One region of the Vreelandella hamiltonii genome, then DNA from elsewhere that is predicted to be linked to it. Evidence: riboswitches for the same ligand, from Rfam matches in the RefSeq annotation. Region 1 holds a riboswitch; the other holds the start of a gene.
What was found. Region 1 has a riboswitch for thiamine pyrophosphate ahead of IE061_RS06525 (SLC5/6 family protein). Riboswitches for the same ligand answer to the same signal wherever they lie in the genome.

Region 1 (5,877 bases):
CGCCACATCGGCTCGTTTCAACAGTTCCTGAGGGGTTTCTTCTCCGCCAGGCACATACTCGGCCACGCCGATACTGGTACTGACCTCGAGCACTATGTCGCCCATGGTCAGCGGATCTTCAATAGTGCGGATCAGCTTCTGCGCCAGCGGTTCGATGGCGTCGTTGTCCATGTTCTCCAGTATCAGCACAAACTCATCCCCTGCCCAACGGGCCACGAAGTCCGTTTCACGCAGCGCGGCTTGCAAGCGTCTGGCGATGTCGCGCAGCAGCTCATCGCCCATGGCATGTCCATACAGGTCATTGATTCGTTTGAACCCATCCAGGTCGAGAAACATGACCGCCAGCGGTACGAGACTCCGCCGAGTACGCGCCATGGCCTCTGGCAAGCGTTCGTCGAGGGCGCGGCGGTTAGGCAGCTCCGTCAAGACATCTTGTCTGGCCTCCTGGTCTCGCAGGCGCGCCAACTGCTGACGCTCGGTAATGTCATGGATGAACAGGCTGCGTCGCCATCGCCCACTGAGTTCGTAGCGCTGGTGGCGAATCTCTACCGGCAAGCGCCCACCATCTCGACGCCGGGCTTCCCATTCAATGGGTGAAGGATCGTCCTGCCCGGGCACGCCTGCAGGAAACATCAGATCGGTAATGGGGCGGGCCAACGCCTCCTTGCGCGACCAGCCGAACATGGCTTGTGCGGCGCGATTCCAGTCCAGCACCCGGCCACGATCATCGATACTCAGGTAGGCATCGTAAGCCGACTCGATGACCAGGTTGAGCTCGCGGGTACGTCGCTCGATCTGCTGCTCCAGACTACGATGCAGCGCCGCAAGGTCGCGTTTGAAGCTGGCATTGCGCTTCTCTTGCTGAATCAAGCGCTCGCGCAAATGAATTTCACCGGACACCACATCGGCCAGGTCCTGTAGCGCGGTGAACTCCTGGGGGGTTAGTTCGCGGGGCCGGGTATCCATGGCACACAGGGAGCCCAACACCAGCCCCTGGGTGGTTTTCAGAGGGATGCCGACGTAGAAGCGGATGCCGTCGGGTTTGATGACATAAGGGTTACTGGCAAAGCGCGGATCCTGCAGCGCATCGTTGACGACCAGCGGCGCTTCCGCCAGCACGGTATAGGCACAAAACGCCACGTCGCGGGGAGTTTCCGAAAGCTCCAGCCCCACCTGAGACTTGAACCACTGTCGGTCGGTATCCACGAGTGTCACCGTGGAGAGTGGTACCCTCAACAGCACGGTGACCAACCGAGTCACTCGGTCGAATACCGGCTCATTGGGGGTGTCCAGTAACGCCAGCTCTTGTAAAGCAGCAATACGCAACGCTTCATTGGATGGCAACAGGTGGCTCATGGTGGTTAAACCCGATATATAGTTAACACTCCTTTGTGTATTTCAAACCCCTTCGTCATCATAGCGCGAAACTGCACAGCCTGCCTAACGCGTTGATTTTTTTAACACCTTGCCTGAAGGGAGCCACCACGCCACGAGGATACTCACCAGGCTCGAGAGCAGCAGCGCCCCCACGAAGGGACCGAGGGTAGGAATACTGCCAGGAAACGTGGCGGCCATGATGCCTGCCATCAAGGAGCCTTGCCCCAGCCAGCCCGGCAATACTGCCCCCACCAGCCCCGCCACGCCACCGCTGATCGCCGCCAGCGGCGACATGCGTTGCCACAGGCCCAGCAGCACTGGCACCACGATGGCCGCACACAGCAAGTCGGCTATCAAAAACAGCCTCAGTACCGATAGCCCTTGCAAGGCGATGAGGATCACCGGCACCATCAGCAGCACCGTGATCCAGCGCGCTGCATGCAACGCTTTTGGCTGATCTCCCGTTGCCCACAGCGAGGCAATGCCGTTTTGCAACGTATCCACGCTGGAAGTCACCAGCGTGACGGCTAGCACCAGAGCCGGGAGTGTGATCCAGACAGGAGCCTCTGCCAACAGGGCAAAAAAGGGCATCGGTGGCTCGCCCAGGCTCACCCCACTGAGTGCCGCCATCATGCCGACACCACCAATCACCATGACCACCAGCACCGTCATGACGGCCCCCAGCCACGCGCCACGGCCAAGACTGGCGCTATCCTGAGCCGCCCAGAGCCGCTGCCAGTAGCCCTGGTGAAACAAATTGGCCGCGGTCACGGCAATGATCAGCGTCAGCGCCACGCTCAGCGACGCCCCGAGGGGGACGTCCGGTAGCGCCGCATCGCTGGGCATGGAAGGCAGGCGCCATAACGTGACGCCCGCCACGGCGCATAACAGTATCAAGAGCAGCCAGGCCTGCCAGCGGTCGGTGGCCAAACTGGCGCGCAGGCCACCGAGCACGGTATAGATGAGGGTCGTCAGCGCCACACCAATGATGACCCAGGCAGGCGGAACGTCTGACAGTAGCGCGGTAATGGCGCCGATGGCCGTCAGCTCAGCTGCCAGAAAGCACCCCATATACGCCACGGAGGCAAGCGTGACATAGTGACGGACCCCCTTGCCATAACACGCTTCGGCAAACTCGGCGATACTGCGCCCGGCGGGTAGCGCACGACGTATTCTGGGGCCATAAAGCCCCAGCACCAGGAAGGGCAGCGCCGAGCCCACGGCATAGCCCAGCAGCGCCACCGGCCCCACGAAGGCGCCAATTTCAGGCGGCGCAAAGAGAATCCAGGCCCCCATTCCCGAGGCCAGAAAAGAGAACCCCAGGGTCGTTGCCGTTTGCGAGTTGCGCGCCGTGACGTAGTCATCCAGCGAGCTTCCCCCAAAACGCGCCCGAAGGCCTAAAAATGCAAAGCAGCACAGCGCTGCGCCCAGCACTGCAGACGTCAGGTACGGCATGTCGCGCTTCCTCCGCCGGTACTATCCGGATCAGGTTCCAGGGTCTGCATGACGTGCATTCTCAGCCCACGAAGGGCTCCCCTGGCGACAGTGAATGAAGGCGGTATCTTCACTGAAAGGAGCGCCCTGGTAAAGCGCTGCCGTGCGTTATGCGCCCTTGCCTAGGCAGGTTTGGGCACGCGCCCCATCAGGTAGAACTCCGAGTAATGACGCAGACATGCTTACCTCTTTTTTGTCGTGTTGATAAACGCCTTGCGCGATACGGGGTCATGGTTAACAAAATGCTAACGGATTAGACTTTCATTACACCTTGAGGCTCGCCATACTCTTATCGACTGTATTTCATAAAAAAGGCAGCGTTGAGCAAACGGCGTCTGTAACAGGGAAACCACCATGTCTTATTCTGAAGCAAGAGAGCACACGCCGGGGCGTTTGCATGCATTGTTCGCCGACCCTTACCGTGCGTTCGAAAACGACACGGATGAACGCCAGCTGCATATCCGTATCATGCTTCATGCCTTATTGGCCCGCCCCATCGCCCGGGGTCAAATTACGCTACGTGTCATTCACGGCTGGGAGAACGGCGGTTTCGAGCCAGCCGACCTGCAACATGCGGACTTCCATCTCAACAGCCTGGCAGATTTTCATGCTGCTGCTGCGCGCTTTACGGCGGCGAATCAGCAAAATGCACCGCTGCCCGCCGATGGCAGCGCCATTCTGGCAGAACCGCTGGCCGACGCCATTGCCGATGCCGAGGCCGAAGGTCTGGTCTTGAACGAAGACATTCGAGAAACACCCGCTCGCTGGCAAGCGTTCGAAGGGGGGTTAGCGCTGTACACGCTGTTCAAGATGTATCACCGCCTGGTGTACGGCGAAGACGACACCTATCGCTGCTCTCAGTGCGAAACTCCCCACGGGCTGCGAGAAATCCATGAGTTCCATCTTGAAGAGGGCGAGTTTGCACTCCTTGCGCCACTCAACGATGAACAGGATGCTCCTTACCTGCTGGTGCTGCATGAAAGCCAACTGGAGCCTATAGAACAGCTCCTGCGCGACAGCCTGCCACTTTTCGAACCCGTCTGATCCCCAGGGGCCCTCTGCCGTGGCAGAGGGCCCCTGATGCGTCAGCGGTTCGCCAAATATCTAGAGCGCAATGGTGCTATTGATGCCGCTGGAGACGTTTTCGGGCTCGAACCAGCGTGCGGTCACCGTTTTGGTTTGCGTCCAGAACGCGATGGCCTGCTTGCCGTTGGGGCCCAAATCCCCCAGTTTGGAAGCCCGAGAGCCGGTGAAGCTGAAATAGGCCACCGGCACCGGAATCGGCACGTTGATACCGATCTGACCAACGTCGATATCGGTTTCGAATCGGCGCGCCACCCAGCCCGAGTTGGTGAAAATCGACGTGCCGTTGCCGTTCGGGTTGGCGTTGATGAAGTCGATGGCATCATCCAGCGTCTCGACCCCCACCACGCATAGCACCGGACCGAATATTTCTTCCCGGTAAATGGTCATCTCCGGCGTGACGTTGGCAAACAGCGTCGGCCCCACGAAGTTGCCCTCCGGATACCCTTCTACTGTGTAGCCTCGGCCATCCACCAGCAGCGTGGCCCCCTCTTTTTCACCGGCGGTGATCAAGCGCTCGACACGCTCCTTGGCCTGAGGAGACACCAGCGGCCCCAGGTCGGCATCCCGCTGGGTACCGGGGCCGACCTTCATGCTACGGGCGCCTGCTTCGATATCGCTCAGCCACTCCTGCGCCTCGCCTACCAGCACCACCACCGAGTTGGCCATACAGCGCTGACCCGCTGCCCCAAAGGCCGACCCCAGCAGGCTGTCGATGGCCTGACTACGGTTGGCATCCGGCATCACCACACAGTGGTTCTTGGCCCCCATCATGGACTGCATACGCTTACCTGCCGCCGCCGCACGGCCATACAGCAGCGATCCCACATGGGTAGAGCCAATGAACGACAGCGCCTTGATGTCCTGATGGTCGGCAATCTGGTTGGCAACTTCGGGCCCGCCATGCACCACGTTGAGCACGCCCGCCGGAATACCCGCCTCATGGGCCAGTTCCACCAGCCGCATGGTCGAGCTGGGGTCCTGCTCGGAAGGCTTCAGAACGAACGTATTGCCCGTGGCAATGGCCAGCGGAAACATGAAGCAAGGCAGCATGATGGGGAAGTTGAACGCCGTGATCCCGGCGCCCACGCCCAGCGGCTGATGCATGGTATACACATCGACCTCATTGGCCGCGTTTTCGGCGAGTTCACCCAGTTGCAGAGACGCAATCGAGCAGGCGTGCTCGACCACTTCCAGCCCGCGGCCTACTTCGCCTTCTGCGTCAGGCAGCGTCTTGCCATGCTCTTCGGTGATCAGCGCGGCGAGTTCCGCGGTATGCTCACGAATCAGGGCCTGAAGTTTCAGCATGATGCGCATGCGCTTGCCCAGCGGCACCTTGCGCCACTCCTTGAACGCGGTTTTGGCACTGGCAATGGCACGCTCTACCTCGTCAGGGGTACAGAAAGGCACCCGGGCCACGACCTGCTGGGTCGCCGGATTGACGACATCGCGCCACTCCTGGCTTTGCGACTCGACCGGCTGGCCATCGATATACATGGGTATCTGGCGAACGGACATACAGACGTTCCTCGTGGTTGTGTTTGTTATGGGGTTGAATAAGGAGCCCCTAGGGTATATCAGCAAGTTGACGTAAACGTCAATTAGCCACTCGATAAAGCTAAATTCACCGCACTGGGGAAATAGCCTTTCCCTCAAGGAAAGAGCCTCGCTATGCTGTCAGGGCGCCTTCTCAACCTGCCTATCGACGATGCATAACGTGGCTTTCCACAAGGAGGTATCCATGCAAGCGTTCAATTGCCAGTGCGGCAACCCGCTGTTCTTCGAGAACACCCATTGTGTTGCCTGTGAGTCGGAAGTCGGCTGGTGCCCGGCCTGCAGCAATATCGTTGCCTTGGCCCCTTTGGAAGGCGGCGGATACCGCTGCACCCACGAAGGCTGCGGCACCCTCTTGATGAAGTGCCA
Region 2 (5,877 bases), on a different contig from region 1:
TAAACGTGGGCGTCGTCGTTGGCGCCCACGATGCTGGTCAGCGCGATGCGTTCACCACCGACCTGGCGGGCCAGGTCTTCGATGATCGAGAACGAGGCCACCACGTTCAGGGCGGGCTCATCGGCCATGGCGTTCAGGCTGCCCAGCGCCATCATGCCCGCCGCCAGCAGAGAAGGTACGCGTTTCAACAGACCCACGGTGAGGCTCCTTGATTGAATGTATATGTTATAACATAACAACAAAGGGGCCGAACATGAAAGAGGTCGAACATCCAGTGGGTTGCTCCCCCCGCCCGCAGGCGGGGGGAGAGCGGTCACACCTCCTGGTACAGCTCGCTGCCTTCCCGGCGGAATTTCTCCGCCTGCTCCTGCATGCCGCGCTTCACCGCCTCGGCGTCGCTTTCGCTGGCGTTTTCCGGGGTGCGGTCGCGGTAGGTGTCGCGCACTTCCTGGCTGATCTTCATCGAGCAGAACTTCGGCCCGCACATGGAGCAGAAGTGGGCCACCTTGGCGGAATCCTTCGGCAGGGTTTCATCGTGGAATTCCCGGGCGGTGTCCGGGTCCAGGCCCAGGTTGAACTGGTCTTCCCAGCGGAACTCGAAGCGCGCCTTGGAGAGCGCGTTATCGCGCCGCTGCGCCGCCGGGTGGCCCTTGGCCAAATCCGCCGCGTGGGCGGCAATCTTGTAGGTGATGATGCCGGTTTTCACGTCATCCTTGTTGGGCAGGCCCAGGTGCTCTTTCGGCGTTACGTAGCAGAGCATGGCGCAGCCAAACCAGCCAATCATCGCCGCCCCAATGCCAGAGGTAATGTGGTCGTAGCCGGGGGCGATATCCGTCACCAGCGGGCCGAGGGTATAGAAGGGCGCTTCGTCGCAGTACTCCAGCTGCTTGTCCATGTTCTCCTTCACCAGGTGCATGGGCACGTGGCCGGGGCCTTCGATCATCACCTGCACGTCGTGTTTCCAGGCAATGTGGGTGAGTTCGCCCAGGGTTTTCAGCTCCGCCATTTGCGCTTCGTCGTTGGCATCGGCAATGGAGCCGGGGCGCAGGCCGTCGCCCAGCGAGAACGCCACATCGTACTGCTTGCAGATCTCGCAGATCTCCTCGAAATGGGTGTACAGGAAGCTCTCCTGATGGTGATACAAGCACCACTTCGCCATGATGGAACCGCCACGGCTGACGATGCCGGTGACGCGGTTGGCGGTGAGCGGCACGTAGCGCAGCAGTACCCCGGCGTGGATAGTGAAGTAATCCACCCCCTGTTCCGCCTGCTCGATCAGCGTATCGCGGAAGATCTCCCAGGTGAGGTTCTCGGCAATGCCGTTGACCTTCTCCAGCGCCTGATAGATGGGCACCGTGCCAATCGGCACCGGCGAGTTGCGGATGATCCACTCGCGGGTTTCATGGATGTTCTGGCCGGTGGAGAGATCCATGATGGTATCCGCGCCCCAGCGGATGCCCCAGGTCATCTTGTCCACTTCCTCTTCGATGGAAGAGGTGACCGCCGAGTTGCCCAGGTTGCCGTTGATCTTCACCAGGAAGTTGCGGCCAATGATCATCGGCTCGCTTTCCGGGTGGTTGATGTTGTTGGGAATGATCGCCCGGCCACGGGCCACCTCATCGCGCACGAACTCCGGCGTGATCTCCTTGGGCAAGCTGGCGCCGAAGCTCTGGCCCGCATGCTGATGGCCCAGAATGCGCTCTACTTCTGCCGTTCCCAACGCCTGGCGGCGCTGGTTTTCCCGCAGGGCGATAAATTCCATTTCCGGCGTGATGATGCCCTGGCGGGCGTAGTGCAGCTGGGTCACGTTCTTGCCCGCTTTCGCCCGGCGGGGTGTGCGGGTCAAATCAAAGCGCAGCTGGGCAAGGGTAGGGTCGTTGGCGCGGCGCTGGCCATACTGGCTGGTGGGGCCATCCAAAAACTCGGTGTCATTGCGCTCTTCGATCCAGGCCCGGCGCAGCTCCGGCAGGCCCTGGCGCAAATCGATGCAGGCGTTGGGGTCGGTGTAGGGGCCGGAAGTGTCGTACACCAGCAGCGGCGGGTTCTGCTCATCCACGCCGCTGGTTTTGGTGGGCGAGAGGGTAATTTCCCGAAACGGCACGCGAATATCCGGCCGTGAGCCTTCCACGTACACCTTGCGCGAGCCGGGCAGTGGGGCCACGGCGGCGGCATCGACCTGGGCGGTTTCGGCTAAAAAGTGCGCGGTTCTGCTTTTGACGGTCTTGGTCATGACGGTTGCTCTGTGTTGTAGGAGGTTATTCAGAAAGGTCTAAACCCATCTGCCAGAAGTCGATTTCCAGGCGGGTGGCATCGCGGAAGATCTTGCTCAGCTCAGCAAAACGGGCAGGGGTGACATCCGCCAGGCGGGCATCGAGCCACGCAAGCTCGGCCTGCATGGCGGCCTGGAACTCCTCGCCTTCGTACATGGCGATCCAGGCATCGAAAGGATTCTGCTCGCCGCGCAGCGTAGAGGGCTGCGCGTTCAGCCAGTTGGCGATTTCGCCGTAGCCCACCAGGCACGGGGCCAGCGCCACGTGCAAATCGAGCAGGTCGCCGCGGTTGCCGGTGTCCAGCACATAGCGGGTGTAGGCCAGCGTAGCGCGGGCTTCGGGAAGTTCGGCAAGCTCCTGCTCGCTGATGCCCCACTCCTGGCAAAAGCCCACGTGCAGGCCCAGCTCCACATCCACGATGGCTTTCAGGCCCTCGTGGGCTTGGCGCAAATCCGCCAAGGTAGGGCTTTTGTAAGTGGCCAGCGCGTAGGCGCGGGCGAAGTGGATCAAGAACAGGTAATCCTGCTTCAGGTAGTGGCGAAACGACGCCTCAGGCAGCGTGGCGTTGCCCAGCTGACGCACGAAATCGTGCTCGATGTAAGCGCGCCAATCGTTCTGGCAAGCGGTGGTGAGATCGGTAAAGCGGTAGCCCATATTGAATGCCTCCGGTGGTACAGCGAACCGGCGCACGGGCGAAAGGAGAGTGAGTTGGGGCAAGGTATCAGGTGAACACGGCGCACCCCAACCACCGCTTGATTCCTACGCCGGTACTAGCCGGATCAGGTTCAACGGGCCCCGCCGTGACGACTTGCTGTAGCAGCCAGCCGTATAGCGATCTCAGCCGGTTCCACCGGCACCCCGTCAAGCAGTATTCAGCGCAGTGTAGGAGGCGGGTGGGGGAGATGCAAGGGGGCGTATTTTATTGGGCGCACAGAGGTGGTCTGCCGTGAGAGCAATAAACGACAAGAAAAAGGCGATGGCGTTGAGTGCTTGACCCCCATGGTTACCTTGACGCGTTCCATCAGTTTCATGAGGAAATGGCTCCATATTGCTGTTTATAAAAACAGTAATATTGAGGTGAGTAAAACGCGCAAGCCCGAGAATTTTGGCTACATCGCCAAAATTCTCTTTGCACGCTGTAGAATCAATGAGGTAGATTCAATTTGGTGGCTATGAAACCTCAGTCATTGTGATGTCACGTTCATTGAGGTTTCATGGCAGGACGTATAATCACTGTTAGGTGCGCGAGTATCAAAGTATGAGATGTTGTAGCAGAGAACTCAAAAATCCAGACATCGTTGACGGAACTGCATACTTTGTTTGCCCTGAATGCGGTGGTGTTCGAGAAGTTGAAAACTATCGAGTTTACACGCACGAAGAAGCTCTTAGTTACTTCAAGGAAAAATATGGATTCACACTACCTAAAGAGTATGTGAAATTCTCCGAATCAGAAGAAACTAAGGTAGTTAAACTCCCGTCTTGTGAAAACGAAACTCTACAATACTATTTTGGTGAAGGCTTTTACGAAATTGGCACGTTTGCAAGCGTAGATCCTAATTCGGAATACTCAATATATAGCTCCATAAGCTCTGGCAGAGAGTGGGGCCTTCCGGAAACATATGTGCCGCTAGAAGGTGATGGCCATACATGGTTGGCCCTAGACTATGGAGATTCTTTTACTGAACCCAAGGTTATTGTCACAGAGACGGATGAAGGCAATAGTCTAGTTGTGGCAAATACTTTTAATGAGTTTGTATCAAATCTCCTTCAATATGAAGAGGTTTATGATTTAAATGGTAATGTAATCTACAGTGAATAAAGCACCTAACAAGTCAAAGCACGCGGACTTGGTAAAGCTGTCACCTTTTTCGCTTGCGCAAAAAAGCCGCCAACTTCACTAATCCGGTGTTTGAGGCGTTAGCACTACAACCCAAAGGAGAGAGAATGGACACTTTTAAAGCATCAGTACAATACAATGACATGAAAGGTAGCGCAGCTGCCGACCGCGCGGATAAAGAGAATGCAGCAAAGTGGCTCAAAGACAATGACTTGATCAGCGACGAAGAGTTTGTTGTAGGCGTCAAAATGTGGGCTGGAGAGAATCATGGCACCCATAAGGATCCAGTTTACGTTACGTTCTTCGTGACCGACCTGAAGGGGCACCCTGATCTTCCTTCTTTGCTTGCTGCTAGTGGTGATGTAATAGAAGCAAGGCGCGTACGCGTGGATATGAACCTCGTTGACTTCTTCGGTCTGTTCAAACGACTGGAAATTACTTTGTCGAATGGCGGCATGCTAGAAGGAAAGTCTTATCCGTATGAATAGGCAGTGTGCTAACAAACGCGTTAAAGGCGACGCTCGTACCTCGCGCGCTTTACGCGGGCGTTAACACTCAAGGAGAGACTGTGCCTCTATACAAGTATTTGACACCTGAGAATACGTTGAGGGTTTTGGATGGGAGTGTCAGATTTACTCAACCTGGGGCTTTCAATGACCCGTTTGAAATGGTTCCAGAATTACATGTTCCGGAGGATTTCGAACCCAAAGATATCTCTATCAGCTTTGACGTACTTGCACCAAGAAGGCAGCCAAGTGTTGGAGAATTACCAATTGACTTTGAGTCTGACCATTGCAATGACATCAACTCCAGAAAGATTTTAAGCTCTCTGAATCAGTCCGTTGGTATTCTATGTTTATCTAAAAATGAGTCATCTCTGCTAATGTGGTCACATTATGCAGATGAGTACTCAGGAGCTGTTATTGAGTTTGACGAAGAACATGAATTTTTTACGGGCCTATTTAATATAGAGTATCGAGAGCAAAGACCTAAAAAGGACATTAGTGCTTATTTAAGTGGTGAATCTCCAATTCCTATAGCCGAGCTTTGTGTAAAGCCCAAAGATTGGGAATATGAGCAAGAATATAGAATTGTTAGAAATCTCTCTGATTGCAAGAAGGTTGGTGATTATAAGGGCTTTCCAGTTTATGTAATGAATGTCCCAATGGATGCGATAAAGTCCATCACTCTTGGTGAAAGAATGCCTCTAGAGCGCCAAAGAGAGATTTGGAACAAAATCAAGAATACAAAGATTGCATTGAATCTGGCTGCTATCGCCAACTGGGGTTACGAGTTTAGAAAAGAATCAATTAAGTATAATCTTCCTGCTTCTGAAATGAACCCTTTGATAAGTCCGAGAACAGCCCATGTATTTTCTGAACTTGAAAATGAGTTTGGTGAAATAGCTCGATGGATGATAAAAGAGCATAAGTTGAGCGATGTTGCTAACCATACATTGTAAAGTGTTAACAAACGCAAGCAGTCGGAAAATTTACTCGCTAGCGCTCCTAAATTTCCGCTGTTGCGGGCGTTAAATACCAAGGAGAGTGTAGGTGTACGAGTCAAATTTTTTAGATGCGCTGGAACGAACAACACGCTTTGGCCTGAACGCTCCGGGCGTTGAATTAAGTGATACCCGTTTTCTGACCCAAGAGGCCTTAAGCTGCCTTCCAATTGCGATACGAGACATTATGGGCGAGTTGAGCGAAGAGGATGTCGTGGCTCAGTGTCTCTCGCTTCATATGAGGCTAAAACCGGTTATCGAAAAAA

Region 2: linked by a shared signal. The riboswitch ahead of tenA (thiaminase II) and the one ahead of IE061_RS06525 (SLC5/6 family protein) in region 1 are both predicted to bind thiamine pyrophosphate.

Annotation. Positions count from the first base shown of each region.
Region 1 is NZ_BMXO01000004.1:151,997-157,873, forward strand. It holds gene IE061_RS06520 (diguanylate cyclase domain-containing protein) at 1-1,356, opposite strand, end outside; gene IE061_RS06525 (SLC5/6 family protein) at 1,441-2,832, opposite strand; TPP riboswitch at 2,822-2,925, opposite strand; gene IE061_RS06530 (hypothetical protein) at 3,226-3,915, shown strand; gene IE061_RS06535 (CoA-acylating methylmalonate-semialdehyde dehydrogenase) at 3,976-5,472, opposite strand; gene IE061_RS06540 (zinc-binding metallopeptidase family protein) at 5,696-5,877, shown strand, end outside.
Region 2 is NZ_BMXO01000001.1:346,772-352,648, reverse strand. It holds gene aztC (zinc ABC transporter substrate-binding protein AztC) at 1-197, opposite strand, end outside; gene thiC (phosphomethylpyrimidine synthase ThiC) at 314-2,230, opposite strand; gene tenA (thiaminase II) at 2,256-2,924, opposite strand; TPP riboswitch at 3,010-3,141, opposite strand; gene IE061_RS01800 (SMI1/KNR4 family protein) at 3,529-4,089, shown strand; gene IE061_RS01795 (hypothetical protein) at 4,215-4,595, shown strand; gene IE061_RS01790 (DUF2971 domain-containing protein) at 4,676-5,569, shown strand; gene IE061_RS01785 (hypothetical protein) at 5,661-5,877, shown strand, end outside.